DNA from 2 places in the Pseudomonas sp. CFBP 8770 genome. Region 1 is predicted to be linked to the other one. Evidence: riboswitches for the same ligand, from Rfam matches in the RefSeq annotation. Region 1 holds a riboswitch; the other holds the start of a gene.
The links. Region 1 has a riboswitch for cobalamin ahead of IFT98_RS20185 (CbtB domain-containing protein). Riboswitches for the same ligand answer to the same signal wherever they lie in the genome.

Region 1 (14,662 bases):
GCCAATTTGGCGAAGTCCGGGTTGTGCAGGTCGGTGAAGTTATCCAGCAAGCCTTCAACCTTCTGTTCGATCTGGACGAAGTTCAGTGAACTGTTGTTGAACACTACCACCTTGATCGGCAGCTTTTCCTGAACGGCTGTGAGCAGATCACCCAGCAGCATGGCCAAGCCACCGTCGCCCGACAGCGAAATGACCTGGCGTTGCGGGTAGGCTTTCTGCAGGCCCAGTGCCTGGGGCATGGCATTGGCCATGGTGCCGTGGCGCAGGCTGGTGAGCGTACGGCGCTGACCGTTGGTGTTGATGTGACGCAGCACCCAGACCATGGGTGAGCCACCGTCGGCGGTGAACAGCGCGTCTTCGCTGGCGTGTTTGTCCAACAGGTGGGTCAGGTACTGCGGGTGAATCAGATGCCCGTCGGTATGGCGCTGGTCATGGGCCAGGGTCTTCAAGGTTTTCTGCCGCACCTTCAAGCAGTCTTCCAGAAAGCTGTGTTCGCTACGCTCGGCCAGCAGTGGCAACAACGCCTGCAAGGTCGGCAAGACGTCGCCCACCACCCCCAGTTCGATCGGGTGGCGACGACCCAAGTGAGCGCCTTTGCGGTCGACCTGAACGATCCGTGCATTCTGCGGATAGAACTGGCCCCAGGCGAAGTCGGCGCCCAGCAGCAGCAGGGTGTCGCACTCCATCATCGCGTGGTAGCCGGATTCGACCCCGAACACGCCGGTCATGCCCATGTTGTATGGGTTGTCGTATTCGACGAAGTCCTTGGCCCGTGAGGTGTGGGCAATGGGCGCCTTGAGTCGGTGAGCCAGCTCGATCAGCTCGTCGTGGGCACCTTCACAGCCGACCCCGGCGTAGATTGCGATCTTCTTGCCTTCGGCAAGAATGGCGGCGATCCCAGCCAGTTCGTCGGGGCTGGGTTGCAGTACCGGACGAGGCTGGTGAACGCTGAACGGGCGGTCATTCTTGACCTCCGCAGCACTGATGTCCGATGGCAGGATGATCACCGCCACTCCCCCTTCGTTCAAGGCGGTTTGCGCGGCCAGGGTAGTCACTCGGCGCGCCTGCTCCGGCGTGTACACCTGTTCGCAGAACACCGTGCAACTGCCGTAGATGGCCTTGAAGTCCACTTCCTGCGGAAAGTCCATGCCCAGCTCGCTGGTCACGATCTGGCTGGCAATCAGCACCATGGGCGCCTTGTTGCGCTGGGCTTCGAAGATACCGTTGATGAAATGCAGGCCACCGGGGCCGCAGGAACCGGCGCAGGCCGTCAGTCGACCGCTGATGAACGACTCGGCGCCCGCGGCGAATGCCGCAGCTTCTTCATGGCGCACGTGGACCCATTCGATCTCGCTGCGCTTGATCGCATCGGTGACGTGGTTGAGCGTGTCGCCGACGATGCCGTAACAGTTGCGAACCCCGGCCTGCTGCAGGGTCTGGATCACGATGTCGGCTACTTTCTTGCTGGCCATGAAGGCCTCCTGGTCAGAGAGTCATGCTGCTTAGGCTTGAGCTCGCGCAGGGAGTTCAGCCCGGCTGGTGCCGCCGAGCCGCAACCACATGACCGGTCGACGACGTTGCCCGGCGCGCAGGATCATGCTTTATTGGCGGCCTTTTTCAGTGTTCAAGGCCATTGCCATGTCTGCTCGCAAGTTGCTCAGCACCGCCCTGCTCGTTCTCGTATCGCCCCTGGCCATGGCACACGCCCATCTGACCCACCCTGTGCCCGCCGCGGATACCACCGTCGTTGCCCCGGCGCAATTGAGCCTGGGTTTTTCCGAAGCCATTGAACTGGGTTTCAGCCAGGTGAGCGTGACTGCGGCGGACGGCGACGCGGTAGCCATGCAGCCCTTGGCCAGTGCTGCGGACGATGGCAAGACCCTTGTGATCAAACCTGCGGCGCCCCTGGCAGCGGGTCAGTACACGGTGCACTGGCAGGTCGTGTCGGTGGATACCCACAAAAGTGCGGGTGAATACAGCTTCACCGTGAGTCCGTGACCATGAGTGTATTGATCGCTCTGCGTTTCCTGCATTTCACCAGCCTGATGCTGGTGTTCGGTGCGTGCATGTTTCGCCCGTTGCTGCTCGTGCACCCCAGCCAGATGGGCCGTTTGCGCAACCTGATCGACCCTTTGGTGTGCCTGCTGGCTGCACTGGCCCTGATCAGCGGCGTGGCCTGGCTGTTCGCCGTGGCTTATGAGCTGGGCGGCTCGCTGGACATGGCGCTGGTTCGACGGGTGCTGGCGGAAACCTTCTTCGGCAAGGTCTGGACGCTGCATCTGTTTGCCTGCGTGGCGGTCCTGGTGTGTCTGCGCCTTCCCCATCCGAAACTGCAAGTAGTGGCCAGGCCCTTGAGTGCACTGGCGCTGGCAACGCTCGCGCCGGTAGGTCACGCCGCCATGCTCGAAGGCGCCGCTGGCACCTGGCTGGTGATCAATCAACTGATCCACCTGCTGTGCGTCGGTGCCTGGCTGGGCGGGTTGATGTTGCTGATGTTCGTACTGGCTCGACCCGGCGACCAGGACTTGCGTGTGGTGCTCGGTCGCTTCAGTGGCGTGGGGTGTGTGATGGTGGCCGGGATGCTGATAACCGGACTCATCAACACTCGGGCGCTGACCGGGGCCTTCCTCCCGCTGCCCGGCCAGTCCGGGTTCGCCACAGTACTGGCGATCAAGCTGGCGCTGGTGCTGGCCATGCTCGGCCTGGCCCTGTGGCACCGGCGTCAATTGGCCCGAGGCCCGCTGGACATCCAATCGTTCAAGCGTACCGTCACGCTCGAATGGGCGTGCGGGCTGGGCGCCGTGGCTGCAGTGGCCCTGCTCGGCACCCTGGCGCCTACGCCGCTGACTTGAGCCATCCCTGGCGCAGATAAAAAAGGGTCGTGCTCCCCTGCAAGAGCACGACCCTCAAGATCTTTCCGGCTTCAAACTTGACAAGACACCACGGTATAAGACGTGAATGCGTAATCAGTATGCGACGTGTTTGTTACAGTTTGGCGATGGAAACCTCGGTGGATTTCACGAAGGCGATGACTTCGCTGCCGATCTGCAATTCCAGCTCGTGCACCGAGCGCGTGGTGATCACCGAGGTGACGATACCGGCGGGAGTCTGCACGTCGATTTCAGACACCACCGGCCCTTCGATGATTTCCTTGACGGTGCCTTTGAACTGGTTGCGTACGTTGATCGCTTTGATGGTCATGCAGTCATCCTCGTTAGACATTCGGTCGCACCGCAGTGCGTGAGGTAGAGATTGCACCCGCAATCGAATATTTAAAAAGAATAAATAATGCTTTTTATATGCCTCAAGGGAATAAGAAATATTGCCCCTGACGTGCGTACCTATTGCGGGTCGGTGAAGCGCAGCGCCTGCCGTATGCCCATGACCTCGGCTTCCAGTTGCGGATAGCCCACGGCAGAACCTGCATAGCTGAACCCGTAGGCCATGCCGGGCTGCACGGCTGCAACCAGGGTCTGGGTGATGGCGAGGGTTCCGTTGCGGGTGACCTTGCAGGTGGTCTGCGCAGCTGGCAGGTTGCCCAGCTGGGTCGCTTTGACCTTGGTGCACACGCTCTGGTAGCCGGAGCGGGAAAAGTTGATCTGGATCGCCTTGCGCATCTCCAGCAACACCGCCTCCAGGTTGACCGCGTGGTCCTGGGCCAGCGCGCCACGGGTCATCTCGACGATCATCAACGGATCACCATTGGCATCGGTCTTGGTGGCACGCTGGCGGCTACCGCTGGGCTGGCCCTGCGCATCGGCCGAGTCGGGCAGGATCTGCACATCCCAGTCGGCAGGCCAGACGATCAGGCTGTCGTCGGCCCACGCCGATGTGCCGATCAGCCAGCACAGCAGCAGGCAATGGGCGTGGCGCAGGTAGGGCATGGGGCTTCCTCCACAGCAAAAGGGCCATTAGTCTCGCAGACCCATGGCCACAGCACTACGCTAATATCCGCTGCGATCAGCGGCAATCCAGGGAGCAGGCAGCAATGACGCAACGGATTTTCAGCGGCGCCGGGCAAAGCAAGAACCTGCTGTACCTTGCCTCGGCCAACGGGCGCTTGCGCAACACCGACCAGTCAAGCCTGCGCGTGGGTTTCGTGCTGCTGGAGCATTTTTCCCTGGCCGCCTTCACCGCCAGCCTGGACACCTTGGTCACTGCCAATCTGATCAGCCCGGCGGCCTACGCGATTCGCTCCTATGGGCTGGCGCCCGGCCAGGTGATCAGTGATCTGGGCATACTGCTGCAGCCGGACGCGCCACTGATGCCAGGCATGCACGACGAAGTGGATCTGTTGATCATCTGTGGCGGCTTCCGCACGCCGCTGCGCCCTTCCCTGCTGCTCAGTCGAATACTGGCGGACTGCGCCCGTCGCGGCATTGCCCTGGGTGGGTTGTGGAACGGCGCCTGGTTTCTGGGTCAGGCAGGCCTGCTCGATGGCTATCGCTGCGCAGTGCATCCGGAGAACCGCGCTTCGCTGGCAGAACTCAGCCCGCAGATCACCGTCACCCCCGCCAGCCAGGTCATCGACCGCGACCGCGCCACTGCCGCCAGCCCCAACGGCGGCTTCGGCATGATGATGGAAATGATTCGCCAGCAGCGCGGTGACACCTTGGCCAGTGGCGTGGAACACATTCTTGCCTTCGAAGGGCTGCGCTTCAAGCGCACCGCTGGCCAGGCAAGCGGCAAGCTCAGTCAGCCGCTGCGCAACATCATCGACCTGATGGAGAGCAATCTGGAGGAACCGCTGTCGCTGGACCAACTGGCCGAGTTCGTCGGCCGCTCGCGGCGCCAGATCGACCGGCTGTTCCAGGATCAGCTCGGCACCTCGCCGCACCGCTACTACATGGAATTGCGGGTGACCGAAGCACGCCGTCTGCTGCAGCATTCGACGCTGTCGATCATGGACGTGGCAATTGCCTGTGGTTTCGTCTCGGTGAGCCATTTCAGCAAGTGCTACAGCGGCTATTTTGGCCACTCGCCCTCGCGTGAAACCCGCTTGGCAGAGTGATCGGCTGCGGATGACGGGGAACCGTGCCGAGCTTTGCCGGTCGACTCCAGTTCATGCCTCAAGCGAGCACCCGACCCATGGAATACGCTCTTCCCGATTCCTTGCTGGCCCGCGTGCCGATGCCCTGGCTCAGTACGCTGATCGCCGCCGCGCTGGCCGTATGCGTCATTCTGCTGATCCGCTGGATCGGCCTGATCATTCTGCGACGCGTTTCCAAGTCCTTTGTGCTGGCGCAGCAACTGGTCGCCCGCGCCGAGCAGCCGACCCTATGGCTGATGCCGTTGATGGCCCTGCAGGCGGTGTGGACCTCGGCGCCCGACGACCTGCTGATGATCAATACCGTGCGCCACCTCAACGGCATGCTGGTCACCGCCTGCCTGACCTGGCTCGGCCTGCGCTGTGTCAAGGCCGTGGCTACCACCATGACCATCAAGCATCCGCTGGACATCGAGGACAACCTCGCTGCCCGGCGCATCCAGACCCAGGTGCGGGTGCTGGTGCAGTGCCTCAACGTGCTGGTGCTGATTTTCGGTATCGCCCTGATCCTGATGACGTTTCCAGCGGTGCGCCAGATCGGCACCAGCCTGCTGGCGTCCGCAGGTCTTGCGGGACTGGCTGCCGGCTTTGCTGCCAAACCGGTGCTGGGCAACCTGATCGCTGGCCTGCAGATCGCCATTTCGCAGCCGATCCGCATCGACGACGTGGTCATCGTCGAGGGTGAATGGGGGCGTATCGAAGAGATCACCGGCACCTACGTGGTGGTGAAGATCTGGGACGAGCGGCGCATGGTCGTGCCTCTGCAGTACTTCATCGAGAAGCCGTTCCAGAACTGGACCCGCAGTACGTCCAGCATCATCGGCTCGGTGTTTCTCTGGGTCGACTACTCGGTGCCGCTGGAAGCGCTGCGCGCCGAGACCAAGCGTCTGTGCGAGGAAATTCCGCACCTGTGGGACGGCCGCGTGGTGGTCCTGCAGGTCACCGATACCAGCGACAAGGCGATGCAGTTGCGCATCCTGCTCAGCTCGCTGGATTCGTCGCGCAACTGGGATGCGCGCTGCCATGTGCGCGAGCGGCTGATCACCTTCGTCAACAACCGCTACCCCGAGTGCCTGCCGCAGCTGCGCGCCGAAATGTCGACGCGCACGCTGCACCCGGCCAACGAAGAAGGGCCGGCCGACGTCGCCCGCCAGCCGCCGGTTTGATTCTCAGCGCCGCGGCGCGCCCTTGGCGGCAGCCTTCTCGTCCTGGCGATCGGATTCGAACAGCCGGGCCAGCTCGGCGCGCGCTTCCTGGGCGGTCTGCATGACCTTGGCTTCATCGTCGTAGATCGCATGCTGGGCTTGCAGCACCTGTTCATCGTGGCGCTTGAAGCGGTTGATGCGTGCGTCGGCCTGGGACTGGCTCAGGCCCAGGCCGACCAGCGTTCGGCGGGTGATTTCCAGGCTTGAATAGTAGGTTTCGCGAACCGCCTGTGCGCCATGGTCGACCAGCCGGTGCACGTGCTGGCGGTTGCGCGCGCGGGCGATGATCTTCACGTGCGGGTACAGGCGGTTGACCAGTTCGGCGGTCTTGATATTGATTTCCGGATCGTCGGTGGCGATGACGAAATACTCGGCCTGCTCGACCTTGGCTGCGCGCAGGATCTCCGGCCGCAGCGGGTCGCCATAGAACACCGGCAGGTGGCCGAAGCTGCGCGAGAACTCGATGGACTCCACCGAGGTGTCCAACGCCACGAAGCTGATCTTCTGCGCACGCAGGATCCGCGCAACGATCTGCCCCATCCGGCCCATGCCGGCAATCACCACGCGCGGCGCGTCGCTTTCGATCTCGCGGTAGGCGTCCGGCACTTCCACCGGCGGGGTCTTGACCCGCAGCAAGCGTGCGCACAGCAGCAACAGCAATGGCGTGAGCGCCATCGACAGGGTGATGGTCAGCAGCAAGGTGTCGTACAGGCGCGCGTCGAACAGACCCTGCTCGCGGCCTATCTTGAACACCACGAAGGCGAACTCGCCGCCGGCGGCCAGCACGATACCCAGGCGTACGGCGCTGAGCCGGCCCAGGCCGCCGGCCAGACGCCCGATCAACACCAGCAGCGGCAGCTTGATGCCGATCAGCAGGACCGTCAGCCCCAACACCAGCGCCGGGCTTTCGAGCAGCAGGCCCAGATTGGCGCCCATGCCGACACTGATGAAGAACAGCCCCAGCAGCAGCCCCTTGAACGGCTCGATCTGCGACTCCAGCTCGTGCCGGTATTCCGAATCGGCCAGCAGCAAGCCAGCGAGAAAGGCGCCCAGGGCCATGGAGACACCGGCCAGCTCCATCAGCCAGGCGGTGCCGATCACCACCAGCAAGGCTGTGGCGGTGGACACCTCCTGCAGGCCAGTGCGGGCGACGATGCGAAACACCGGACGCAACAGATAGCGCCCGCCGACCACCACCACAGCGATGCTGCCCAAAACCCGCAGGCTGTGATCCAGCGTACTGCCCTCGCCTGCATCGCTGCCACTGCCGGCCAGCAACGGCACCATGGCGATCAGTGGGATCGCGGCAATGTCCTGGAACAGCAGGATGGCGAAGGCCAGGCGGCCGTGGGGAGCGTTGAGTTCCTTGCGTTCGGCCAGGCTTTGCAGGCCGAAGGCAGTGGACGACAAGGCCAGGCCCAGACCCAGCACCACGGCACTGTTCAACGGCTGGCCGAAGCCGAGCAATGCCACCGCGCCGATCACCACTGCGGTCAGCAGCACCTGCGCCAGGCCAACCCCAAACACGGCCTTGCGCATGACCCACAGCCGCTTGGGCGACAGCTCCAGGCCAATGATGAACAGCAGCAGAACTACGCCCAGTTCCGAAATGTGGCTGACGCTCTGTGGATCGCCGACCCAGCCCAGCACTTGCGGGCCAATGACCACCCCGGCGAACAGATAGCCCAGCACCGCGCCCAATTGCAGGCGCTTGGCCAATGGCACGGCAATCACTGCGGCCAGCAGGAACACCACGGCGGCTTGTAGCATGTTGCCTTCTTCGGGCATGGGGAACTCCTTGTCGGATGGGAAAGTGCGGACCGCGGCTGCATTCTACAGGCGCCGGCGCTCGCTGGCATGGGCGCGCATTGACGGCCCTGCGTCGACATGATTTGCTAGGCGCTTCGTTTGGGTGCCCTTCACAGGGTGAAACGGGAAACCGGTGAGTGCCAGCTTCGATTGGATGCTGGTGCAAGTCCGGTGCTGCCCCCGCAACGGTAAGCGAGAGAAGTGTCAGATCCACTGCGCCTGTCATGGGTGTGGGAAGGCGACGCTTTCAAGGCCGGCTCATGCCGCCCCTCGCAAGCCCGGAGACCGGCCCAGACTGTCTGTGATCGACAAACCCGCGGTGGGCGGGCGCTGTTGCGAGCACGGCGCGCCTGCGCCAGGCTTTCTGCGTGCGCGTGCCCGATTGTCGGAACCACATACCGTGGAGCCGCCACCGTCGGGACCACCAGAGGGAGCGCCATGTCCAGCACCGTCTCAACCAGCCCCGAACACGCCCAACCGCATGCCGCCACCCTCGCCCAGCGCATTGCGCTGGCGACCGGCATGTTCCTGCTGGGCTGCTGCCTGGTCGGCTTCGCCGGTTTCTCGCATATCGAAGCCGTGCACAACGCCGCTCACGACACCCGGCACAGCGCCGCCTTTCCGTGCCATTGAGGAATACCGAGATGATCAGGCACATCGTACGCACCGCCGGGTTCAGCGGGCTGCTGGCCGCTCTGTTGGTGACGCTTCTGCAAGCCCTCTGGGTCGCCCCGCTGATCCTTGAGGGCGAAACCTATGAAACACCTGCCGCGCAGCATGAGCACACGGATGCCGCAGGCGCCGCGCACGAACACGCCGAGGCCTGGGAACCAGAAAACGGCTGGCAGCGCGTGCTGTCCACGGCCGGGGGCAATCTGGTAGTGGCCGTCGGCTTCGCCCTGATGCTGGTCGCGCTCTATACGCTGCGGGCACCTGGTCGCAATGCCCAGGGACTGTTGTGGGGGTTGGGTGGATTCACGGTGTTCTGCCTGGCGCCGAACCTGGGCCTGCCGCCGGAACTGCCCGGCACGCAGGCGGCAGACCTGGCATTGCGGCAGACCTGGTGGATCGGCACGGCAGCGTCGACAGCTGCGGGCCTGGCGTTGCTGGTGTTCGGCCGCGGCATGCTGCTCAAGGTGCTGGGCCTGGCCATCGTGCTGGTACCGCACATCATCGGCGCGCCTCAACCCGAACAGCATACGAGCCTGGCGCCCGAAGCGCTGGAACAGCAGTTCGTGATTGCTTCGCTGCTAACCAATGCGGTGTTCTGGCTGGCCCTGGGTTTGATCAGTACCTGGTTGTTTCGCCGAGCCCGTGGCTGAATCCGATGACGGCGCTGTGGGTAGGGTTCGGTTGTCGCCGGGGTTGCAGCGCGCAGGCGCTGCACGAACTGCTGCAACAAACCCTGCTCGAACACCGGCTTGACTGGGCGGATGTGCAGGGGCTGGCCAGCATCGACCTCAAGGCCCACGAGCCAGGGCTGCTGCTGCTGGCCGAACGCCTTGGCTTGCCCTTCGCCACCTACAGCGCGCAGGCGCTGGCGCCCTTTGAGGATCGACTCAGCCATCGTTCCGCGCGCTCATTCGCAGCGACCGGTTGCCAGGGTGTTGCTGAAAGCGCCGCCATGGCCATGGCCGAGCACTGCACGGCGTCTGCGGCGATACTGCGTGTCAAACGGCGGCAAACGGCGATGGCGACCCTGGCCATCGCCAGCATGATGGAGCAGACCGGCTGCGCTGTGCGTTCAACTTGAATATCATTCACCCCTCCGCCTGTCAGGAATCCCCATGACCGTTTATTTCATCGGCGCCGGACCGGGCGATCCGGAGCTGATCACCGTCAAGGGCCAGCGCCTGATCCGGCGTTGCCCGGTAATCATCTACGCCGGATCGCTGGTACCCGACGCAGTGCTCGAAGGGCACACCGCGCACCAGGTGCACAACAGCGCCGAGCTGCACCTGCAACAGATCATCGAGCTGATGCGCCAAGCCCATGACCGCGGCGAAGACGTGGCGCGGGTGCACAGCGGCGATCCCGGCCTGTACGGCGCGATCGGCGAGCAGATTCGCTGCCTGCGCGAGCACGGTATCGACTACCAGATCATTCCTGGCGTGACCGCTACGGCCGCCTGTGCAGCGTTGCTGGGCGTGGAACTGACCCTGCCCGATGTAGCGCAGACGGTGATCCTCACCCGCTATGGCGACAAGTCGCCGATGCCGCTGGGTGAAAGCCTGGGCAGCCTGGCCCGGCACGGCGCAACGTTGGCCATTCACCTGGGGGTGAAAAATCTGGATCGGATCGTCGCCGAACTGCTGCCCAGCTACGGTGCGGATTGTCCGGTTGCCGTGATTCACAAGGCCAGCTGGCCGGATCAGGACTTCGTGCTGGGCACCCTGGCGGACATCCAGCTCAAGGTCGCAGCCAAGGACTTCCGGCGCAGTGCGCTGATTCTCGTGGGGCACGTGCTGCACACGGACAGTTTCGCCGACTCGGCGCTGTACCGTGCGGGCCATGCCCACCTGTACCGTTCTTGAACGCCATGCAAGGCACGGCTGATTCGAGAAAAGTGATCGCTTGCCTGGTCTATCCCGGGGTGATGAGCCTGGATGTGACCGGCCCGATGCAGGTGTTCGCCTCGGCCAACGTCGAGCTGGCCCGCCAGGGCATGGCGCCACACTACCAATTGCAACTGCTGGGGGAGGCAGCCGGCGCCGTGGCGACCTCCGCCGGATTGAAACTGCATGCCGACGCCAGCTGGCTGTCGGTGGACTGCAGCACGCTGGACACGGTGCTGCTGCCCGGCGGCAGCAGCGATGCCGAACAGTGCGCGAACGTCGCCCTGCTCGCCTGGTTGCGCAGCGCCGCGCCCGTGGTGCGACGCTTGGGTTCAGTGTGCTCGGGCGCGTTGATGCTGGCCAGTGCCGGCTTGCTGGACGGCTTGATCGCCACCACCCACTGGGACGATGTCGAAGCCCTGCAGACTTTCGCCAACGTTGAGGTGCAAGGCGATCGGCTGCACACCTACGACCCCTCGGACAAGAACGGGCACAGCCATATTTTCACCTCGGCCGGCGTCACCGCCGGGATCGATTTGGCGCTGGCGTTGATCGAGGCCGACCTGGGCAGACCCCTGGCTCTTGCTGTCGCCCGCCGCCTGGTGCTGTTTCTCAAGCGTTCGGGTGGACAGACGCAATTCAGCCCGCACCTGGCGCGCTGCAACGGACCGACGTCGAGGCTGACCGAGCTGCTGGAATGGATCGCACAGAACCTGAGCGCCGACCTGTCCCTGGAAGCGCTGGCACACAAGGCCAACATGACGCCGCGGACGTTGTACCGGGTTTTCTTCGCCGAGCTGAACATCACGCCGGCGCGGCATATCGAGCGGGTCCGCCTGGAAGCGGCCCGGGCGATGATCCAGGGCGGGCAGTTGTCGTTGCAGAGCGTGGCGCGCCTGTGCGGCTATGGCCATGCGGAAAACCTGCGGCGCAGTTTTCAGAAGGTGCTTGGGGTGAGTCCGCAGGGATACGCACAGCGCTTCGGCCAGTAGCCGCCCGCACCGTGCTGCTGGGGCGCAGCGAACCGGGTGCGGGCCTCTTGCCGTGGCGCGGGAGCAGCTTGCCTAGCTAGTAGTAGGCGTTTTCTTTCTGGGTGTGGTCGGTGACATCACGAACGCCCTTGAGCTCCGGGATGCGCTCGAGCAGGGTGCGCTCGATACCTTCCTTGAGCGTGACATCCGCCTGACCACAACCCTGGCAACCGCCGCCGAACTGCAGCACGGCAATGCCGTCCTCGACCACGTCGATCAGGCTGACCTGCCCGCCGTGGCTGGCCAGGCCGGGGTTGATCTCGGTTTGCAGATAGTAGTTGATGCGCTCGTTGACGGGGCTGTCCCCGTTGACCATCGGCACCTTGGCGTTGGGCGCCTTGATGGTGAGCTGCCCGCCCATGCGGTCGGTGGCGTAGTCGACCACGGCGTCGTCGAGGAAGGCTTCGCTGACGGCGTCGATCCAGGCGGTGAAGCTTTTCAGGCCCAGGGCGGTGTCTTCCGGCTTTTCTTCACCCGGCTTGCAGTAGGCAATGCACGTCTCTGCGTACTGGGTGCCTGGCTGGGTGATGAACACGCGAATGCCGATTCCGGGCGTGTTCTGCTTGCTCAGCAGATCGGCCAGGTAATCGTGCGCAGCGTCGGTAATCGTTATAGCGCTCATAGTGGTTCCTCACAGACTTGCCAGCAGTTTACGCGAATCCGGCGACGCTGACAAAGCCTGACTGTTTTGGTCGGGAATCACCCCGTACGGGCCATCGAGGTCGAATCCAGGCGAGCGTCGGTCCAGTGCTTGACCCGGTGGTACAGACGCTTTTCGATCCACACGTAGCTGGCCCACGACACCAGGGCGATAGTGGGCACGCAGAACGCAAACACCCAGTAGGGGTTCAGATGCCAGTGGACGCTGGCCAGCCAACCAGCGTAGAGCACCAGCACATGCACCAGGTACACCGAATACGAACAATCGCCGAGGGTCTTGAGCAGGCGGCTGCCCCGGAAGTGCGGTTCCATGGCCACGCAGGCCAGGACGATCAAGGCGCTGGGCAAGCCCCAGTGCAGCAGCCGGTCGCTGGAGTCCAGGTGATAGATCAGCAGCGCCGACACGATGATCACGGCCAGGGGTAGCCACAAGCCCTGGGCGATCCAGCCGCGGCGATAGAGCATGCCGATGCCGATGCCAAGCAAGAATTCGTAGATGATGTTGTTCTGATAGAAGCGGCTGACCACCCCATAGCGGCCGAGCACTTCGCTGACCGCGACCAGGGCGGCGGCGATGATCAGCGGGCGGTAACGCTGCGGCACGGTGAACACCAGAGAGAACAGCAGGTAGAAGAACATCTCATAGTTGAGTGTCCAGCCCACGTTCAGCGTCGGGTACAGGCCGTAGCCACCGGGATTTTCCGAAGGAATGAACAGCAGCGACAGGATGAAATGCGGCAGGTCGATCGCCGCGTGGGGCAGCCATTGGCCCAGGCTCACCAGCATCAGCCCCATCAAGGCGGTGTACAGCCAATAGGCCGGGACGATGCGAATGACGCGGTTGAGCAGGAAGCGCCCCGCGGGCATCTGCTTGTCCTGGGTCGACAGGTAGATGACCAACCCACTGATGACGAAAAAGATATCGACGCCCACCGCGCCCCGGTCAGTGAAGAACTGACCGATGGGGCCTGCGGCATGGAAGTCGAAGAATATCTGCATGAAGTGATGGCAGACCACGATCCAGGCGGCCAGGGCCCTTAAAGCTTGAAGCGAAATCAGCATGCGTACCGCCTTTTGAAACGAGAATTCGCGCCCCTTTTCAGGGCATTCCGAGGGGTGGGACTGCAAAAATCTCGAAAAGGTCGCGACACTCGTCAGTGACTGACCGACTTCAACCGTCCTCCAGAGTCTGGTGCAACGGTTGAGGGGCCATGGGACCGGTGCTCTCAACATGAGTGAAATTCATGGCAATCCTTGTGATGATCAAATAGCGCACAGGTTTGCTATCATCCGCCACCTGTCACAGTGTCCGAATTTTCTGAAAGAGTGGTTCCCATGTCCGACCGCAGTGCTCGCCTTCAAGCCCTCCAGCAAGCCCTCAAAGAGCGCATCCTGATTCTCGACGGCGGCATGGGCACGATGATCCAGAGCTACAAGCTCGAGGAAGAGGATTATCGGGGTGAGCGCTTCGCCGATTGGCCCAGCGACGTCAAGGGTAACAACGACCTGTTGCTGCTCAGCCGCCCGGATGTGATCGCCGCCATCGAGAAAGCCTATCTGGACGCGGGCGCCGACATTCTGGAAACCAACACCTTCAATGCCACCCAGGTGTCCCAGGCCGACTACGGCATGGAGTCACTGGTGTACGAGCTCAACGTCGAAGGTGCGCGGGTGGCCCGTCGCGTTGCCGACGCCAAGACCCTGGAAACCCCGGACAAACCGCGTTTCGTCGCCGGCGTGCTGGGCCCGACCAGCCGCACCTGCTCGCTGTCTCCCGACGTCAACAACCCCGGCTACCGCAACGTCACCTTCGACGAGTTGGTGGAAAACTACACCGAAGCCACCAAGGGCCTGATCGAGGGCGGCGCCGACCTGATCCTGATCGAGACCATCTTCGACACGCTCAACGCTAAGGCAGCCATCTTCGCCGTGCAGGGTGTGTACGAGGAACTGGGCTTCGAATTGCCGATCATGATTTCCGGGACCATCACCGATGCGTCCGGCCGCACCCTTTCCGGGCAGACCACCGAGGCCTTCTGGAACTCGGTGAGCCATGCCAGACCGATCTCGGTGGGCCTGAACTGCGCGCTGGGTGCCAGCGAGCTGCGTCCCTACCTGGAAGAGCTGTCGAACAAGGCCGGGACCTACGTTTCGGCGCACCCCAACGCCGGCTTGCCGAACGCCTTCGGTGAATACGACGAGCTGCCTTCGGAAACCGCGAAGATCATCGAAGAGTTTGCCCAGAGCGGCTTTCTCAACATCGTCGGCGGCTGCTGCGGCACCACCCCGGGGCATATCGAAGCCATCGCCAAGGCGGTGGCCGGCTATGCGCCGCGGGCGATCCCGGACATTCCC
Region 2 (14,662 bases), on a different contig from region 1:
GCGCCGGTGTCCTTGATCAATTGCAGCAGGGGTTTGACGTAGATGCGCGTCGGTGCCATCAGCAGGTCGGTCAACGGCTTGCCGTCGAGCTCGACGGTCTCGATGTCGGCACCGGCGACTTCGATGATCTTGCGCACCAGCGAATAGCCGTTGGAGTGAGGGCCCGAAGACGGCAGGGCGATCAACGCGTCGCCGTTGGCGACCTTGCTGCCGTCGATGATTTCGGCCTTCTCGACCACACCCACGCAGAAGCCGGCCAGGTCGTAGTCTTCGCCTTCGTACATGCCAGGCATCTCGGCCGTCTCGCCGCCTACCAGGGAACAGCCGGCCAGTTCGCAACCAGCGCCGATGCCGGTGACCACGGTGGCAGCGGTGTCGACGTTGAGCTTGCCGGTGGCGTAGTAGTCGAGGAAGAACAGCGGCTCGGCGCCACACACCACCAGGTCGTTGACGCACATGGCAACCAGGTCGATGCCGATGCTTTCATGGCGATTGAGGTTCAGTGCCAGGCGCAGCTTGGTGCCCACACCGTCGGTGCCGGACACCAGCACGGGCTGCTTGTAGCCGGCCGGGATTTCGCACAAGGCACCAAAACCGCCCAGGCCGCCCATGACCTCGGGGCGCGCGGTACGCTTGGCGACGCCTTTGATGCGTTCGACCAGTGCTTCACCGGCGTCGATGTCTACACCGGCGTCCTTGTAGCTCACGGAGGGTTTATTGCTCATGATCCAGGCCTTTAAAGGAGGGAGTCGGGGGAGTCGACCGTCGTCGATCCACGAAGGCGCGCGATTTTATCAGGCTTGTCCGAACGTCACCAGCGTGGTTCGACGGTTGTGCCATTGCCGGCCTGCGCCCGCCCGCAGCCAAGGCGCGCGCGGGCATGCTACATTGGGCGCCGAGATTGACCACTGAGCTTTTTGCCGATTGTACGGTCACAGCCTCAATCCGCTATTACCGTCGGGAAACGTCCATGCGTCTGCGCCATTACCTGCTAGCCACCTGCATCACCCTGTCGAGCGTGTCGCTGCACGCCGAAACCATCAGCAACCTGTATCAGGTGCGCGAGCCCGTGGCCAGCCAGACGCCCGAAGAGCGTACCCAGGCCACCCAGCGTGCGCTGGAAACCCTGGTGCTGCGCCTGACCGGCGATGCCAAGGCGTTTGCCAGCCCGGGCCTGGCCAGCGTGCGCAAGGATCCGCAGCAGATCATCAGCCAGTACGGCTACGATGCAGGCCCGCCCGAGTCGCTGCAGGTCGATTTCGACATGGCCAGCACCGACACCGCCTTGCGCTCGGCCGGTCTGCCGACCTGGGGCAGCAACCGTCCTTCGATCCTGGGCTGGTGGCTGAGCGACAGCGTCGAGGGCAGCAGCCTGGTCGGTGACGGCCAATCCGCTGCCGAGCCGCTGCGCCGCGCCGCCCAGCATCGCGGTCTGCCATTGCGCCTGCCGCTGGCCGACCTCGGCGAACAGGGCGTGGGTACGGCGCAGAACATCGAAGCCAGCGACCCGGCGGCGCTGCGTGGCGCGTCCGAGCGCTACGGTGCCGATGGCTTGCTGGCTGTGCATGCGCGCGAAGAAGACGGCAAATGGTCCGGCACCTGGCGCCTGTGGCTGGGCAGCCAGCGCGAACAGGGTAAAGCCGAGGGCGCCGACCAGGCCGCCCTTGCCGATGCCGTGCTGCTGGCCGTCAGTCAGCGCCTGGCCACGCGTTTCGTGGCCAAGCCCGGTGCCAGCAGCGAAATGACCCTCGCGGTCGAAGGCATGAACCTGGAGCGCTACGCGCAGATGGGTCGCCTGCTCGAATCCTACGGTGCGCGCCTGCGCACGGTGGACGGCGACAAGGTCGTCTACCGGGTGACGGGCAGTGCCGAGCAGCTGCGCGCGCAACTGGGCCTGGCCAAACTGCAGGAGGTGCCGTACCAGGCGCCCGTGGTACCGGTCGATGCCCAGGCGGTTCCCGGTACGCCATCGCCAGCGCCCCAGCCTGCGCCAGATCTAAGCTTCCGCTGGTAAGCCGACAAAGGGCGTGCGGCGCAACACTGGTGTCGCACCCCGAGCCTCCCAATTCCCGTTTTGTCTCTTCTATATATAGCTGGGCTGCCCGATGACTGATATGCGCCGTTGGTTCTGGCTGGGAGCAGTGCTGCTGCTCTGCGTGTTCTTCTACCTGCTGCATCCGATTCTCTCGCCTTTTCTGGTGGGTATCCTGCTGGCTTATCTGGCGGATCCGCTGGTCGACCGACTGGAGAAATGGAAGCTGTCGCGCACCTGGGGCGTAGTGGTGGTGTTCGCCCTGTTCACGCTGGTGTTAGTGCTGGCGCTGTTGGTGCTCATCCCCATGCTCGCCAAGCAGTTGGTCAGCCTGTACCAGATGGCCCCACAGATGCTCGACTGGTTGCAGCATTCCGCGCTGCCATGGGTACAGACGCGGCTCGGTTTGGCCGAAGGGTTCTGGAAGTTCGACCAGATCAAGGCCGCCATCAGCAGCCACATGGGGCAGACCACCGACATGGTCGGGGTCATCCTGTCCCAGGCCACGGCGTCCGGTCTCGCGTTCATGGCCTGGCTGGCCAATTTCGTGCTGATCCCCGTAGTCGCCTTCTACCTGTTGCGCGATTGGGACCTGATGATGGCGAAGATCCGCGGTCTGCTGCCACGGCAACGGGAAGGGCAGATCGTGCGCCTGGCGGGTGAGTGCCACGAGGTGCTGGGCGCGTTCGTGCGCGGCCAGCTGCTGGTGATGCTGGCCCTGGGTGTCATCTATGCCACCGGTTTGATGCTGGTGGGCCTGCAGTTGGGTCTGTTGATCGGCGTCGTGGCCGGGCTCGCGGCCATCGTGCCGTACATGGGTTTCGTCATCGGCATCGGGTCGGCGATCATCGCCGGCCTGTTCCAGTTTGGCCTGGACCCGTTTCACATGATCGCCATCGTTGCCGTGTTCATGATCGGCCAGGCACTGGAGGGCATGGTGCTCACGCCTTTGCTGGTGGGCGATCGCATAGGCCTGCACCCGGTGGCGGTGATCTTCGCCATTCTCGCCGGCGGCGAGCTGTTCGGTTTCACCGGCGTGCTGCTGGCGCTGCCGGTGGCTGCGGTGATCATGGTCCTGGTGCGGCACATGCACGACCTGTACAAGGACTCGAACATCTACGCCGGGTCCGAGGATCCAGACCTGTGAGCGCGGCGGGCCCTGCGGGGCGCGCTGCAGCCAAACTGTAAACCTTTGATTTTCCAAGCAGTGTTGCGCATTGTGCGGCTGCCCGGGCAGGTATAGACTTTGCACACTTCACATTGAGGCCCGTTGCAGCTCGATCCCAGGGCTGTTCAGCCAGCATGAAACCGATTCAGCTGCCCCTAGGTGTGCGTCTGCGGGATGACGCGACCTTCATCAATTACTATCCAGGCGCCAATGCCGCGGCACTCGGCTACGTCGAGCGCCTGTGCGAAGCCGACGCCGGCTGGACCGAAAGCCTCATCTACCTGTGGGGCAAGCACGGGGTAGGGCGCACCCATTTGCTGCACGCAGCCTGCCTGCGCTTCGAGCAACTGGGCGAGCCGGCGGTTTACCTGCCGCTGGCCGAACTGCTCGATCGCGGCGTCGGCATCCTTGATGACCTGGCCCAGTACGAGCTGGTGTGCCTGGATGACCTGCAGGTGGTGGCCGGCAAGCCGGAGTGGGAAGAAGCCCTGTTCCACCTGTTCAACCGGCTGCGTGACAGTGGCCGCCGGCTGCTGATCGCCGCCTCCCATTCGCCTCGCGAACTGCCAGTGAAGCTTGCCGACCTGAAGTCGCGCCTGACCCTCGCTCTCATTTTCCAGATGCGCCCGCTGTCCGACGAGGACAAGCTGCGCGCCCTGCAGCTGCGTGCGTCGCGTCGCGGCCTGCACCTGACCGATGAGGTCGGCCATTTCATTCTCACCCGTGGCACGCGCAGCATGAGTGCACTGTTCGAGCTGCTCGAGCGCCTCGATCAGGCCTCGTTGCAGGCGCAGCGCAAGCTGACCATTCCTTTCCTCAAGGAAACACTGGGGTGGTAGAAAGGGCGGGTCGATTCAGCCGCTCTATGACCTGTTTCATGGGTGTTCCAATCGGTTCTAAAGCTGTGATTGCAGCATGCTTATCTGTATAGGCGTCCAGTCATCATGGTGGCATTTTGAGATTATCTTTCAGCCAATGAATCCGGGGATTCAGCGTCATTATCGTGCAATTGGGTGCGAGCAGGGCTGCAAAATGGGGCGTTAGATGTCACCGTAATTCTCCTGAGTCACATTTCGTTCGATTGAATTTGCAAATAATCGCGATACAGGTATAGTCGCCTCTCCTTCACTATTCCTCGTCACGGTCGTGCCCATGCTCAATCGCTTAGCACCCCTCGTGCCCATCGCACTGTTGACCCTGTTGGTCGGTTGCGCGGCGCAAGCGCCGGTCTCCCAGCAGCAGGTTCTGGACCCAGTTACCGCCGTCCAGCCGCACCAATCCCCCTCGAAGGCTTCGCTGCTGTTCGAAGAAGAAATCACCACCGAAGACGAACTGGTCCAGTTCGACGGCAGCAAGGCGTACAGCCTGCCGATCCTGGCCGACAGCATTCTGGAGCGTGGCAAATCCCTGATCGGCACTCGCTACCGTTTCGGTGGCACCGACAAGGCTTCGGGTTTCGATTGCAGCGGTTTCATTGGTTATCTGTTTCGCGAAGAGGCGGGCATGAACCTGCCGCGCTCGACTCGTGAAATGATCAACGTCAAGGCGCCGTTGGTCGCACGCAACAAGCTCAAGCCGGGTGACCTGCTGTTCTTCAGCACCAATGGTCGTGGTCGTGTCAGCCACGCGGGCATCTACCTGGGCGATGACCAGTTCATCCACTCCAGCAGCCGCCGCAGCGGTGGCGTTCGGGTCGATAGCCTGGGCGACAGCTACTGGAGCAAGACCTTCATCGAGGCCAAGCGGGCCTTGGCCATGGCGCCGGCCACGATGATCTCCAGCAAATAACGGATGCAGTGCGACAAAGCGGCGGTGAGGTGAAAACCTCAGCGCCGTTTGTGTTTTCGGGTAATGAATCTAGTCTATTACGGCAGTCGGCTCAGGATGGTTCGGTACATGTCTACCCAGGCACGCGTTTTCGCTTCAATCGCAATGGCCGCCTTGCTTGCCGGCTGCGCCAGCGCGCCTCCGGCCAAGGTTGTCAGGCCCAAAGTCATCAATCCGATCGTCATGAACCCCAACAACGACATGGTCGGCGCTGCCGATGACGTGCTGTTCAGGGCCTTGGGATTGGTGGGCACGCCGTACCGCTGGGGTGGCAATACGCCCGACTCGGGGTTCGACTGCAGCGGCCTGATCAGCTTCGTTTATCGCGATGCGGCCGGCATTGCGCTACCGCGCTCGACGCGGGAGATGATCGTCATGCGCTCTCCTGATGTCGACCAGTCGCACCTGCAGTCCGGGGACCTGGTGTTCTTTGCCACCAGCGGTGGCTCGCAGGTCAGCCATGCCGGGATCTATGTAGGGGAGGGGCGCTTCGTCCATGCCCCGTCGAGCGGCGGCACGGTCAAGCTCGATTACCTGAACAAGCCCTATTGGCAGAAAGCCTATCTCAACGCCAAGCGGGTGCTGCAACCTGGCCAGTTGGCGCGCAATCCGTGACTGCAACAGGGCGAGTTTCCTCGCCCTGTTCAGGCCAGATCACTTGGCGGCAGTGACTCGCCAGATCTTGTTGCCCACATCGTCTGCAACCAGCACACCGCCTTTGTGGTCGGGCAATACCGCAACCGGGCGACCCATGGCTTTCTCGTCGCCATTGAGGAAGCCACTGAGCAGGTCGATGGGCTGGCCGCTCGGCTTGCCGTCCACGAACGGTACGAACACTACCTTGTAGCCGCTGTGCGGCTTGCGGTTCCACGATCCATGCTGGCCGATCAGTGCGCCGGTGGTGAAGGGGGCAGGCAGCCCGCTGCCGTCGGCGAAGCTCAAGCCCAGCGATGCCGTGTGCGGCCCGACTGCATAGTCAGGCGCGATGGCCTTGGCCACCAGGTCGGGGTTCTGCGGCTCGACCCGTACGTCCACGTGCTGACCGTAGTAGCTGTAGGGCCAGCCGTAGAAGCCGCCATCCTTGACCGAGGTGATGTAGTCCGGCACCAGGTCGCTGCCGATCTCGTCGCGCTCGTTGACCGCCGTCCACAACTTGCCGGTCTTCGGTTCCCAGGCCATGCCGTTGGGGTTGCGCAGGCCCGAGGCGAAAATCCGATGCTGGCCTGTAGCTGCATCGACTTCCCAGATCGCCGCGCGGCCTTGTTCCTGATCCATCCCGTTCTCGCCCACGTTGCTGTTGGAGCCAACGGTGACGTACAGCTTCTTGCCATCCGGGCTGGCAATGACGTTCTTGGTCCAGTGGTGGTTGAGCGTGCCACCTGGCAGGTCGGTGACCTTCTCGCCGGCGCCAGTGATCGAGGTGGCGCCATCGGTGTATTTGAAGCGCAGCAGCTTGTCGGTGTCCGCCACATAGAAATCGTTGCCGACCAAGGTCATGCCGAACGGCGAATTGAGGTTGGCGATGAAGACGGTACGGGTCTCGGCTACCCCATCACCGTCCTTGTCGCGCAGCAGCGAAATCCGGTTGGCGCTTGGCACGCCAGCGCCTGCCCGGCTCATCACTTTCTCCATGACGAAGCCGCGAATGCCCTTGCTGTCGTCGGGCTTGGCCGGCGAATTGGTTTCCGCCACCAGCACGTCACCGTTGGGCAACACATAAAGCCAGCGCGGATGGTCGAGGTCTTCGGCGAAGGCCGCCACCTGGGTGCCCGGCGCGGCCATCGGCTTGCCGCCCGCTGGCCAGCCCACCGCCGGCGCGATGTTGACGGTAGGGATCAGGGTCTTGTTGGGCTCGGGCAGCTTGGGCGAGGGGCCCGTCCCGTCGCTGACCTGCAGTGACGATGTTTCGCCACAGGCGGCGAGGCCGGCAGCCAGCAGGATCAATGTAGCGAGGCGGGTCTTGTGCATGGTCGGGCTCTCTGAGGTTTTGTTCACAGAAGGTAGAGGCACTGGCGGTTGGCAAGGTTCAACCGCGTTGCCGGTCAGCGGCAGCAGGGATCGGGTGCAGGGGATCAATTGACGCTCTTGGCGCAACCCTCTAACCTGCGCGGCTGTTCCAGGTGCTCGGCGATCGGACGATCGACGCGAGTGAAACAGGGAAGCCGGTGCGCAGCGTTCGACGCGCCATTCCGGCGCTGCCCCCGCAACGGTAGACGAGTCAAGGCCGCACACGGTGCCACTGAAGCGATTCGGGAAGGCGTGAGGCCTGGGTGTGTACAGCCCCGCTCGTGAGCCCGGAGACCGGCCTGGTCCACTTTTACGGCACACTGCAGGGCCGGCGCTCATCTTCGGGTGTCGTTGCGCCTGGGTCGTGCCCTGACCCATGTACTGTCGCGCGGGGAGAGCGGCATTGACGTTCACTGTTCGGCCAACCGGCCGCGGTGTCGCGTCGATGCTGCCTGCGTGCAGGTGTAGCGGAGAGCCACCATGAACGAAACCACCGAACGCGACGCACGTCACCTGGCGCGCATGCTGCGCAAGAAAGCCGTGATGGACGAACGCATCGCCAATTCTCCCAATGAATGTGGCTTGCTGCTGGTGCTCAGCGGTAACGGCAAAGGCAAGAGCAGTTCGGCGTTCGGCATGCTCGCGCGAGCCATGGGCCACGGCCTGCAGTGCGGCGTGGTGCAGTTCATCAAGGGGCGCAACAGCACCGGCGAGGAACTGTTCTTCCGGCGCTTTCCCGAGCAGGTGCGCTACCACGTGATGGGTGAAGGGTTCACCTGGGAAACCCAGGATCGGCAACGAGACATCGCGGCGGCCGAGGCTGCCTGGGAAGTCTCCAGGCAACTGCTGAGCGATCCGGCCATTGGCCTGGTGGTGCTCGACGAACTCAACATTGCCCTCAAGCACGGTTATCTCGACCTGGACACCGTGCTGCATGATCTGCAGGCCCGTCCGCCCATGCAGCATGTGATCGTCACCGGTCGCGGGGCCAAGCCCGAGCTGATCGAACTGGCCGACACGGTCACCGAAATGGGCGTCGTCAAGCATGCGTTCCAGGCCGGCATCCGTGCCCAGAAGGGCATCGAACTATGACCGAGCCGCGCCAGTGCCCGGCGGTGCTGATCGCCGCCCCGGCCTCCGGGCAGGGCAAGACCACCGTGACTGCCGCCCTGGCGCGCCTGCATCGCAATCAGGGTCGGCGGGTACGGGTGTTCAAGTGCGGCCCGGACTTTCTCGATCCGATGATCCTCGCCCGCGCCAGTGGCGCGCCTGTCTATCAGCTGGACATGTGGATGGTCGGTGAGCAGGACAGCCGGCGGCTGTTATGGGAAGCGGCGCAGGAAGCCGACATCATCCTCATCGAAGGCGTCATGGGCCTGTTCGACGGCACGCCGTCCAGCGCTGATCTGGCCCGTCATTTCGGCGTTCCGGTGCTGGCCGTGATCGATGGCACGGCCATGGCCCAGACCTTCGGCGCTCTTGCCCTGGGCCTGGCCTGTTACCAACCCGACCTGCCGTTCGCCGGCGTCCTGGCCAACCGGGTCGGCACGGTGCGTCACGCGCAATTGCTCGAGGGCAGCCTGACCCAGGGTCTGCGCTGGTACGGCGCGTTGTCTCGGGAAACCGGGATCGAACTGCCTAGCCGCCACCTGGGGCTGGTGCAGGCCAGCGAGCTCAACGATCTGGACGCACGCCTGGATGCCGCTGCGGCCGCCCTGGCACAGACCTGCCAGGTGGCATTGCCTCCTGCAGTTACCTTTGCAGCTCCGGCGCCACATACAGTGGCGCGCCTGCTCAATGGCGTGCGCGTCGGCGTGGCCCGTGACGCCGCGTTCGCTTTCGTCTACGACGCCAGCCTGGATGTCTTGCGCGACATGGGCGCCGAGTTGGTGTTCTTCTCGCCGCTGCACGACCCGCGTCTGCCTGCCTGCGACAGCCTTTACCTGCCCGGTGGCTATCCGGAGCTGCATCACCTGGCGCTGGCCGCCAATGCCTCGATGCTCGACGACATCCGCGCCCACCATGCCGCGGACAAGCCCCTGCTGGCCGAATGTGGCGGCATGCTCTACCTGCTCGACGCACTGACCGATGTCGAAGGGGCCCGCGCGCAACTGCTGGGTCTGCTGCCCGGCGAAGCGGTCATGCAGAAGCGTCTGGCAGCCCTGGCATTGCAAGCAGTCGAGCTGCCGGAGGGGGTACTGCGCGGGCACACCTATCACCACTCGCTGACCAGTACCGAGCTGCAGCCGATTGCCCGTGGCGTGAGCCCCAACGGCGGTCGTGGTGCCGAGGCGGTTTACCGCCAGGGGCGGATGACGGCCTCTTACGTGCATTTCTATTTTCCGTCCAATCCGACGGCGGTGGCCGCACTGTTTGCGCCCGATGAGTGCGCGCCTGCAGCCGGGCATCGGATCGCGTCATGAACCAGCCCTACAGCGACAGCGAGCGCGCCGCCATCTACCGGGTGATCGCCGAACGCCGCGACATTCGTCATTTCACCGGTGGCAGCGTGCCGCCGGCGCTGCTTGCGCGGCTGCTGGCAGCCGCCCATCAGGGGCCAAGCGTGGGCCTGATGCAGCCCTGGCGTTTCATCCGCATCAGCGATGCCGATGTGCGCGGTCGCATCCAGGCGCTGGTCGAGGAAGAGCGACTGCGCACCGCGCACGCCATGGGCGAGCGCTCGGACCAGTTCATGCAGCTCAAGGTCGAAGGGATCGCGGACTGCGCGGAGGTGCTGGTGGCGGCGCTGATGGACGATCGCGAGCGCCATGTGTTCGGCCGCCGGACCTTGCCGGAAATGGATCTGGCCTCGGTGTCCTGCGCCATCCAGAACCTGTGGCTGGCGGCGCGCGCCGAGGGTTTGGGCATGGGTTGGGTGTCGCTGTTCGATCCCCTGGCCCTGGCCGAGGTACTGGGCATGCCGGCTGGAGCCAAGCCGGTGGCGGTGCTGTGCCTGGGGCCGGTCGAGCGTTTCTATGAAGCGCCGATGCTGGAACTCGAAGGCTGGGCTGCCGCTCAGCCGCTCGAACACATGCTGTACGAAAACCAATGGGGAAAATCGTTGTGAGTATTGCGTTGATGACGGCGGCCGGGGTCGCGCTCGATGCCCTGTTGGGCGAGCCGCGCAGGCACCATCCGCTGGTTGCCTTCGGCCGCCTGGCCAACCGGATCGAAGCACGTTTCAACCGCGCCGGGCGTGGCTGGCGCAGCCACGGTGTCACCGCCTGGTTCCTGGCCGTGGTGCCCCTGACCCTGTTGGCGACATTGTTGTCCTGGCTGCCGCTGGTCGGCTGGCTGGTGGAGATTGGCGCGCTGTACCTGGCGCTGGGCATGCGCAGCCTGGGAGAGCACGTGATGCCCGTGGCCCAGGCCTTGCGCAGCGATGACCTGGCCAGCGCCCGTCAGCGTGTCGGTTATCTGGTCAGTCGGCAGACCGATGAGCTGGACGCCGAAGCAGTGGCCCGTGCCGGCATCGAATCGGTGCTGGAAAACGGCAGTGACGCGGTGTTCGCGGCGATCTTCTGGTTCGTCGTGGCCGGCGCGCCTGGGGTTGTCCTCTACCGTTTGAGCAATACCCTGGACGCCATGTGGGGCTACCGGAACGAGCGCTTCGAGCGTTTCGGTTGGGCTGCGGCGCGGATCGACGACGTGCTCAACTACATCCCGGCGCGTCTGGTCGCGCTCACCTATGCCGTGCTGGGCAAGACCCGCCTGGCCTTGCGCTGCTGGCGTCGCCAGGCACCGCAGTGGGACAGCCCCAACGCCGGCCCGGTGATGGCGGCAGGCGCCGGCGCATTGGGCGTGCAACTGGGCGGACCGGCTATCTATCACGGCGAGTTGCATGAGCGGGCCGTGCTGGGCGAGGGTGCGCCGGCAGATGCCGACAGCATCGAGCGCGGCTGGAACCTGGTCCAGCGCGGCGTGTGGCTGTGGCTGTTGGTGCTGTGTCTGGGAGGCTTGCTCGATGCTTGAACACGGAGGGCGCTTGCGCCAGGCGGTGCTCGAATACGGGATCGCCGAAGACAACTGGGTCGACCTGTCCACCGGCATCGCGCCATGGGCTTTCCCCCTGCCCGAGATCGCGGCCCGCGCCTGGGCGCGGCTGCCGGAAAACGAAGATGGCCTGGAAGATGCGGCACGCAGCTACTACGACTTCGACCACGTCTTGCCGGTACCAGGTTCCCAGGCCGCGATCCAGACCCTGCCACGGCTTCGCCGCAGCGGACGGGTGGGGGTGCTGTCGCCTTGCTACGCCGAACATGCCGAGGGCTGGCGACGGGCGGGGCACGTGGTACGGGAAATCAATGAAGACGAGGTCGAGCATTTCATCGACAGCCTCGACGTGCTGGTTGTCGTCAACCCGAACAACCCCACTGGCCGGCTGCTGTCCGCCGAATGCCTGCTGGCCTGGAATGCACGTCTGAACAGTCGTGGTGGCTGGCTGGTGGTCGATGAAGCGTTCATGGACAACACGCCGCGTGCCGGCCTGGCTCGCTACGGCGTGCAACCCGGGTTGATCGTGCTGCGCTCGTTCGGCAAGTTCTTCGGTCTCGCAGGTGTACGGCTGGGCTTCGTCCTCGGCGAGCCGCGCCTGCTGCGCCTGCTGGCCGACCTGATCGGGCCGTGGGCAGTGAGCGGGCCGACACGCCAGCTGGGGCAAGCCTGCCTGCTCGACGAGGCCACTCAGCAAGCGCAGATCGCTCGCTGCGCAGCGGCCAGCGAGCGCCTTGGCCAATGCTTGCGGCGCCACGACCTGGCGCCCCAGGGCGGCTGCGAGCTGTTCCAGTCGGTGGTGTACGAGCAGGCCGAGCACCTGCAGGATTTCCTCGCCCATCGCGGCATCCTCGTGCGGCTGTTCAAGCAGGACAGCCGCCTGCGCTTCGGTTTGCCTGCCCGCGACGGCGACTGGGCACGACTCGAGTCCGCCCTGAGCGACTATCGCAAGGAGCATGCATGAGCACATTGATGGTCCAGGGCACCACCTCCGATGCCGGGAAAAGCACGCTGGTCACCGCGCTGTGCCGCTGGCTGACCCGTCAGGGCGTGGCGGTGGTGCCGTTCAAGCCGCAGAACATGGCCCTCAACAGTGCGGTAACTGCCGACGGCGGCGAGATCGGTCGCGCCCAGGCCGTGCAGGCCCAGGCCGCGTACCTGCAGCCGCACACCGATATGAACCCGGTGTTGCTCAAGCCCAACAGCGACACCGGTGCCCAGGTGATCATCCACGGGCGCGCCGTGACCAGCATGAACGCCGTCGCGTATCACGACTACAAGGCCATCGCCATGCAGGCGGTACTGGCTTCGCACCAACGGCTGAGCGCAAGCTACCCGGTAGTGGTGGTCGAAGGGGCCGGTTCACCGGCCGAGATCAACCTGCGCGCCGGCGACATCGCCAACATGGGTTTTGCCGAGGCGGTCGACTGCCCGGTGCTGCTGATCGCCGACATCAATCGCGGCGGCGTATTCGCCCATTTGGTCGGCACCCTGGAACTGCTTTCGCCCACCGAACAGGCGCGGGTTCAGGGCTTCGTCATCAACCGCTTTCGCGGTGACATCGCCTTGCTCCAACCCGGCCTGGATTGGCTGGAGGCCCGTACCGGCAAGCCGGTGATCGGTGTGCTGCCGTATGTGATGGACCTGCACCTGGAGGCCGAAGACGGCCTGGATCGGCGTCAGTCGGGCAAGGCCGACAAGGTGCTCAAGGTGATCGTCCCGGTGCTGCCGCGCATCAGCAACCACACCGATTTCGATCCGCTGCGCCTGCACCCGCAGGTCGATCTGCAGTTCATCGGCGCGGGCGATGACATCCCCCCGGCCGACCTGATCATCCTGCCCGGCTCGAAGAGCGTGCGGGCCGACCTGGCTCACCTGCGTGCCCAGGGCTGGGAACAGGCGATCTCCCGCCACCTGCGTTATGGCGGCAAGGTACTGGGCATCTGCGGCGGGTTGCAGATGCTCGGCACGCGCATCGACGACCCGCTGGGCCTCGAAGGCGCGGCCGGTTCCAGCGCGGGCCTGGGCCTGCTGGAATTCACCACCGAACTGCAGGCGGAAAAGCAGCTGCGCAACGTGACCGGCCAGTTGACCCTCGAACAGGCCGCCGTCAGCGGCTACGAGATCCATGCCGGGGTGACCGTCGGGGCGGCGCTGGATCATCCGGCGGTGCAGCTGAGCGACGGTCGCCGCGATGGCGCGATCAGTGCCGACGGGCAGATTCTGGGCACCTATCTGCACGGCTTGTTCGAAGCGTCGCCGTCTTCGATGGCACTGCTGCGCTGGGCGGGGCTGGCCGACGTGCAGTCGGTGGATTACCACGCATTGCGCGAGGCCGACATCGAGCGCCTGGCCGACCTGGTCGAGCAGCACCTGGACACCGCGCGGTTGCGCGAGCTGTGCGGCTTGCCCGGGGGAGGGGTCTGACATGCTGCAACTGATCCTCGGCGGCGCCCGCTCGGGCAAGAGCCGCCTTGCCGAACGGCTGGCCACCGACAGCCAGCTGCACGTCGTGTACATTGCTACCAGCCAGCCGGTGGATGGCGAGCTTGACCAGCGTGTGGCCTTGCACCGCGAGCGCCGTCCCGATCATTGGGGGCTGGTGGAAGAGCCACTGGCCCTGGCCGACGTGCTGCGCGCTCAAGCGCGTAGCGATCGCTGCCTGTTGGTCGACTGCCTGACCCTGTGGCTGACCAATCTGCTCATGCTCGACGAGCCCGAACGCTTGCGGGCAGAACGTGAAGCCCTGCTCGAAACACTGCCCGGCCTGCCGGGAGAAATCCTCTTCGTCAGCAACGAAACCGGCCTGGGCGTCGTGCCTCTGGGTGAACTGACCCGCCGCTACGTCGACGAGGCGGGCCTGCTGCACCAGGCCCTGGCCGAACGCTGCGAGCGAGTGGTGCTCACCGTGGCCGGCCTCCCCATGATATTGAAAGGACCCGCGCTATGAACTCAGCCTGGTGGCTGCACACTGCCCGTACCGCCGATGCCCGCATTCATCGCGAGGCGCTGGAGCGTCAGCAGCAGTTGACCAAGCCGGCCGGCTCGCTTGGCGCACTCGAGCAGACGGCGGTGCAATTGGCGGCGCTGCAGGGTCGCCTCAAACCCTCGGTCGAGCAGGTATGGATCACGGTGTTCGCTGCCGATCACGGCATCGTCGCCGAAGGTGTCTCGCCCTATCCGCAGGAAGTCACCGCGCAAATGGTGCACAACTTCGTCAACGGCGGTGCGGCCATCAGTGTATTGGCCCGGCGCCTGCAGGCGCGCCTGGAAGTGGTGGACCTCGGCACCGCCACGCCGCTGGGCGATCTGCCTGGCGTGCAGCATGTGCGGATCGCTGCCGGTACGCGCAATTTCATCGACGCGCCGGCGATGAGTTTCGAGCAAGGCACGCAGGCACTGCAGGCCGGTCGCGACAGCGTGCTGCGGGCGAAGGCCAGCGGCACCGAGCTGTTCATCGGCGGTGAAATGGGCATCGGCAACACTACGTCGGCCACCGCGCTGGCCTGCGCCTCGCTGGGCTGCGCCGTGGTCGATCTGGCCGGGCCGGGCACCGGTCTGGACGCCGCCGGCGTGATCCGCAAGGTGCAGGTCATAGAGCGCGCCTTGCAGGCCCATGCCGGGCTGCCCGACGA

Region 2: another riboswitch for cobalamin. It lies ahead of cobO (cob(I)yrinic acid a,c-diamide adenosyltransferase); the one in region 1 lies ahead of IFT98_RS20185 (CbtB domain-containing protein).

What each region holds. Positions count from the first base shown of each region.
Region 1 is NZ_JACYUL010000011.1:38,038-52,699, forward strand. Features, by position in the region: gene IFT98_RS20145 (thiamine pyrophosphate-dependent enzyme) at 1-1,472, opposite strand, end outside; gene copC (copper homeostasis periplasmic binding protein CopC) at 1,639-1,998, shown strand; gene copD (copper homeostasis membrane protein CopD) at 2,001-2,852, shown strand; gene IFT98_RS20160 (TOBE domain-containing protein) at 2,986-3,201, opposite strand; gene IFT98_RS20165 (DUF4946 domain-containing protein) at 3,342-3,884, opposite strand; gene IFT98_RS20170 (GlxA family transcriptional regulator) at 3,989-5,011, shown strand; gene IFT98_RS20175 (mechanosensitive ion channel family protein) at 5,089-6,213, shown strand; gene IFT98_RS20180 (monovalent cation:proton antiporter-2 (CPA2) family protein) at 6,217-8,040, opposite strand; cobalamin riboswitch at 8,146-8,369, shown strand; gene IFT98_RS20185 (CbtB domain-containing protein) at 8,500-8,694, shown strand; gene IFT98_RS20190 (CbtA family protein) at 8,706-9,383, shown strand; gene IFT98_RS20195 (cobalamin biosynthesis protein) at 9,389-9,814, shown strand; gene cobM (precorrin-4 C(11)-methyltransferase) at 9,849-10,595, shown strand; gene IFT98_RS20205 (GlxA family transcriptional regulator) at 10,601-11,608, shown strand; gene nfuA (Fe-S biogenesis protein NfuA) at 11,685-12,269, opposite strand; gene IFT98_RS20215 (acyltransferase family protein) at 12,347-13,369, opposite strand; gene metH (methionine synthase) at 13,643-14,662, shown strand, end outside.
Region 2 is NZ_JACYUL010000001.1:457,173-471,834, forward strand. Features, by position in the region: gene purM (phosphoribosylformylglycinamidine cyclo-ligase) at 1-725, opposite strand, end outside; gene IFT98_RS02020 (DUF2066 domain-containing protein) at 971-2,014, shown strand; gene IFT98_RS02025 (AI-2E family transporter) at 2,106-3,179, shown strand; gene hda (DnaA regulatory inactivator Hda) at 3,335-4,039, shown strand; gene IFT98_RS02035 (C40 family peptidase) at 4,353-4,988, shown strand; gene IFT98_RS02040 (C40 family peptidase) at 5,097-5,642, shown strand; gene IFT98_RS02045 (PQQ-dependent sugar dehydrogenase) at 5,682-6,995, opposite strand; cobalamin riboswitch at 7,129-7,351, shown strand; gene cobO (cob(I)yrinic acid a,c-diamide adenosyltransferase) at 7,515-8,126, shown strand; gene IFT98_RS02055 (cobyrinate a,c-diamide synthase) at 8,123-9,457, shown strand; gene bluB (5,6-dimethylbenzimidazole synthase) at 9,454-10,101, shown strand; gene cbiB (adenosylcobinamide-phosphate synthase CbiB) at 10,098-11,006, shown strand; gene cobD (threonine-phosphate decarboxylase CobD) at 10,999-11,991, shown strand; gene IFT98_RS02075 (cobyric acid synthase) at 11,988-13,454, shown strand; gene cobU (bifunctional adenosylcobinamide kinase/adenosylcobinamide-phosphate guanylyltransferase) at 13,456-13,977, shown strand; gene cobT (nicotinate-nucleotide--dimethylbenzimidazole phosphoribosyltransferase) at 13,974-14,662, shown strand, end outside.